One region of the Pseudoalteromonas sp. G5_S1_54_S4 genome, then DNA from elsewhere that is predicted to be linked to it. Evidence: predicted binding sites of a transcription regulator. Region 1 holds the regulator's gene; the other holds the start of a gene.

Evidence for each region. Region 1 encodes MetJ, which represses methionine synthesis genes. Its sites were predicted from a motif close to TAGACGTCTAGACGTCTA; they were not measured.
Region 2: a site for MetJ is predicted at 1,230-1,247, ahead of metK (methionine adenosyltransferase). Genes of this name have one in related genera too.

Annotation. Positions count from the first base shown of each region.
Region 1 is NZ_JBQKUL010000005.1:64,687-67,110, reverse strand. Features, by position in the region: gene metB (cystathionine gamma-synthase) at 1-842, opposite strand, end outside; gene metJ (met regulon transcriptional regulator MetJ) at 1,041-1,361, shown strand; gene ACTRWE_RS03535 (malic enzyme-like NAD(P)-binding protein) at 1,430-2,424, opposite strand, start outside.
Region 2 is NZ_JBQKUL010000055.1:11,836-14,259, forward strand. Features, by position in the region: gene metK (methionine adenosyltransferase) at 1-1,128, opposite strand, end outside; gene tkt (transketolase) at 1,394-2,424, shown strand, end outside.

The DNA.
Region 1 (2,424 bases):
TCAAGACCTGGGTAGTAAACTTGGGCAACAAACTGGGAGCGTTCTAAATACTGTGCAATGGCGAGTGCATTTTCTTGGTGTTGCCTTAAACGCACGTTTAACGTACGTAAGCCTCTGAGCGTTAAATAGCTATCAAATGGCGCGCCGGTGATGCCAATGTTATTTGCCCACCACGCTAACTCTTCACCTAACTCAGCAGTCGCTGCGATAACCGCGCCACCAACAACGTCTGAATGGCCATTGATATATTTTGTGGTTGAGTGCACCACAATATCAGCGCCAAACTTAATCGGGTTTTGTAATGCTGGCGATAAAAATGTGTTGTCGGCGGCAACCAGTGCACCACACTGTTTAGCTGTATCAGTTACCGCTTTAATATCTGTTAAGCGTAAAATAGGATTGCTAGGTGTTTCAATCCAAATCAGCTTAGGTTTAATAGCAAGGATGCGTGTCAAACTGTCGCTTTTGGTAAAATCGACCACTTCTAGTTTTAATAAGCCGCGCTTTTCTAGCGAAGTAAATAAGCGATAGCTGCCCCCATAACAGTCATGAGGGATCACTAACGTATCGTCACTATTAAGTAATTGTGTTGTTAGGTGAACGGCTGCCATGCCTGTTGCGGTAATAATGCCTTTAGCGCCACCTTCAAGCTCCGTGAGCGCCTCAGCCAAAATGTCACGATTAGGGTTACCACTGCGGCCATAATCATATTGACGCTTTGTATCAAAGTCAGCAAATGAGTAAGTTGTTGATAAATAAAGCGGTGGAACAACCGCACCATGCTGTTTGTCGGCTTCTATTCCACTACGAACAGCAATTGTTGCCTTATTTTTTTCACTCATTTTCGCTACCTTTACTAATTTGGATGTTTAGACGTCTAAAAGGTAGCGCATGCAATTTAAGATGTCAAAACATTTAAATGTCTAGATAGCTAAATAACTAGTATTTGACTATCTTTTTTAAACCGATAGAATTTCACGCATATTTACACGCTTTGATGCTGTGTGAGCAATTTATAATCTGAGGCAACGATACATCTTATGGCTAAATGGAATGGTGAATATATTCACCCATACGCAGAACACGGGAAAAAATCCGAACAAGTAAAGAAGATCACCGTTTCGATCCCGCTAAATGTATTAAAAGTATTAACTGATGAACGTACTCGTCGTCAAATAAACAACTTACGTCATGCAACAAATAGCGAGCTTTTATGCGAAGCGTTTTTGCATGCGTTTACCGGGCAACCGCTGCCTAATGATGATGATTTGCGTAAAGATAACGCAGAAAAAGTACCTGAAGAAGTGAAGAAAATAATGCAAGAAATGGGACTAGAAGTGCCTATTTTAAATGAAGACTAGAAGGGTCTTTATACAAAAAAACCTCAGCAAATGCTGAGGTTTTTTTTGCGCTAATTTACACTTAACAATTACGCCATGTAGTTTTCTGGCATATCAATTTGTGCCACACCTGAATCAACCGCCGCCTGCGCAACCGCTTTAGCTATACGTGGTAACAAACGTGGATCCATTGGTTTTGGTATAATATATTTAGCACCAAACTCTAATTTGTCGATGCCTGCGGCAGTAAGCACTTCAGCCGGTACGGGCTCTTTAGCAATACTGCGGATTGCTTCTACAGCAGCAATTTTCATCTCGTCGTTTATTTCACTGGCACGTACATCTAACGCACCACGGAAAATAAACGGAAAACACAATACGTTATTAACTTGATTCGGATAATCAGAGCGACCTGTAGCCATAATTAAATCGTTACGTGCAGCGTGTGCTAATTGCGGATCGATTTCAGGATCGGGGTTTGAACAAGCAAATACCACGGGTCTATCAGCCATTAATTTTAAATCTTCAGGGGCTAATAAATTAGGGCCCGATACACCCACAAACACATCGGCATCTTCAATTACATCTTGTAAAGTACGTTTATCGGTATTGTTTGCAAATAATTGCTTATATTCATTCAAGTCATCACGACGCGTATGAATAACTCCTTTGCGATCTAACATATAAATATGTTCACGCAACGCGCCACATTTAATTAAAAGCTCCATACAGGCAACAGCTGCAGCGCCGGCACCTAAACATACAATAATTGCATCTTCAATTGCTTTGCCCTGTACTTCCAGCGCGTTTAGCATACCCGCAGCCGTTACAATAGCCGTACCATGCTGATCATCATGAAAAACAGGAATGCTACAACGCTCTATAAGCGCTTTTTCTATTTCAAAACACTCGGGCGCTTTAATATCTTCTAAATTAATTCCACCAAAGGTGTCGGCAATATTAGCCACCGTGTTAATAAAGTCTTCGGTAGTACGGTGCTTAACTTCAATATCTATAGAGTCTAACCCTGCAAAACGCTTAAATAGTAGCGCTTTACCTTCCATAACTGGTTTTGAAGCCAGTG
Region 2 (2,424 bases), on a different contig from region 1:
TGCGTCTGCTTTATCTGTGCGTTCCCATGGGAATTCATCACGGCCAAAGTGGCCGTAAGCCGCTGTTGGAAGATAAATAGGGCGCTCAAGATCAAGCATTTGAATTAGGCCGTAAGGGCGTAAGTCAAAGTGTTCACGAATAAGTTCGATTAAACGCGCTTCTTCTAATTTACCTGTGCCAAATGTTTCAACACTGATAGATGTTGGCTCTGCAACACCAATAGCATAAGACACCTGAAGTTCACACTTGTCAGCAAGGCCAGCAGCAACAATGTTTTTAGCAACATAACGTGCAGCATAAGCCGCTGAGCGGTCAACTTTTGATGGATCTTTACCAGAGAAAGCACCACCACCGTGACGAGCCATGCCACCGTAAGTATCTACAATGATTTTACGACCAGTTAAACCACAGTCACCCATTGGTCCACCAATTACAAAACGGCCAGTTGGGTTAATAAAGAATTTAGTGGCACTAGTAATAAGCTCAGCAGGAAGTACTGGCTTAATAATCGTTTCCATTACCGCTTCTACTAAATCACTTTGCGATACATCTTCGCTGTGCTGAGTAGAAAGTACAACGGCATCAATGCCTACTGGCTTGCCATTTTCGTATGCAAACGTAACCTGTGATTTTGCATCTGGACGTAACCAGTTAAGCTCGCCGCTTTTACGTACTTGTGCTTGGCGTTGTACTAAACGGTGAGAATAAGTAATTGGAGCAGGCATTAATACTTCAGTTTCGTTACATGCGTAACCAAACATTAAGCCTTGGTCGCCAGCGCCTTGCTCTTCAGGGCTTGTACGATCAACACCTTGGTTAATGTCAGGAGACTGTTTACCAATAGTGTTTAAAATTGCACACGAATCGGCATCAAAGCCCATATCTGAGTGTGTGTAACCAATTTCACGTACTGTTTTACGTGTAATTTCTTCGATATCAACCCATGCGCTAGTCGTGATTTCACCACCAACCATAACCATACCGGTTTTAACGTAAGTTTCACACGCTACACGGGCATGAGAGTCTTGCTCTAGGATAGCATCAAGTACCGCATCAGAAATTTGATCGGCGATTTTATCCGGATGACCTTCAGAAACAGATTCAGAAGTAAATAAATGTTTTGCCATTGTAATTATGCTCACAAATATTGCGCTTCACAAACGTCGGTATTAGCGCTAAAAAATTAAGGCGCGTATTTTATCTAAAACAAATGAACTTGCATAGTTTTTTTACGCCTAGACGTCTAAATAAAATATCTAATAGTAAATGGTTCTTAAAAAATATTCATAATGCCCTATTTTTATGGGTTTTTAATTGCACACAGCCCCCACAATAAGTAAGAATGGGGATAAATAAATACCCGCGCAAATACATATAAAGGTAGGAGAATTCATGCCATCTCGCAAAGAACTTGCAAATGCTATTCGCGTCTTGTCAATGGACGCAGTACAAAAGGCCAAATCTGGTCACCCTGGAGCCCCTATGGGCATGGCTGATATCGCAGAAGTATTATGGCGCGATTATCTAAAACATAACCCAACAAATCCAGAGTGGGCTGACCGAGATCGATTTATACTCTCAAATGGTCACGGTTCAATGCTAATTTATTCTCTACTGCATTTAAGTGGTTACGACTTGCCACTGGACGAAATTAAAAACTTCCGCCAAATGCATTCTAAAACACCAGGCCATCCAGAATATGGATACGCGCCAGGAATTGAGACCACTACGGGCCCATTAGGTCAAGGGATCACAAATGCGGTAGGTATGGCGATTGCTGAAAAAGCATTAGCAGCGCAGTTTAACCGTGAAGGCCACGACATTGTTGATCACCACACGTATGCGTTTATGGGTGATGGTTGTTTAATGGAAGGTATTTCTCATGAAGCATGCTCACTAGCCGGTACATTAGGCCTAGGCAAATTAGTGGCATTTTGGGATGACAACGGCATTTCAATCGACGGTGAAGTTGAAGGTTGGTTTAGTGATGATACCCCAGCACGTTTTAAAGCATACGGCTGGCATGTAATTAGTGACGTTGATGGCCATGATAGCGATGCAGTAAGTACAGCAATTGCAGAAGCTAAAAGCGTGACTGATAAGCCAACACTAATTTGTTGTAAAACTATTATTGGTTACGGCTCACCTAATAAATCAGGTAGCCACGATTGTCACGGTGCACCACTAGGTGATGACGAAATTAAAGCGTCTCGCGAGTTTTTAGGTTGGACGGGCGATGCATTTGAAATCCCTGAAGATATTTATGCACAGTGGGATAACAAAGAAAAAGGCCAACAGCTTGAAGCAAGCTGGGACGAAAAATTTGCCGCATATGAAAAAGCATACCCAGAGCTAGCAGCAGAATACAAACGCCGTACACATTCAGAATTACCAGCTGACTGGGCTGAAAAATCACAAGCGTA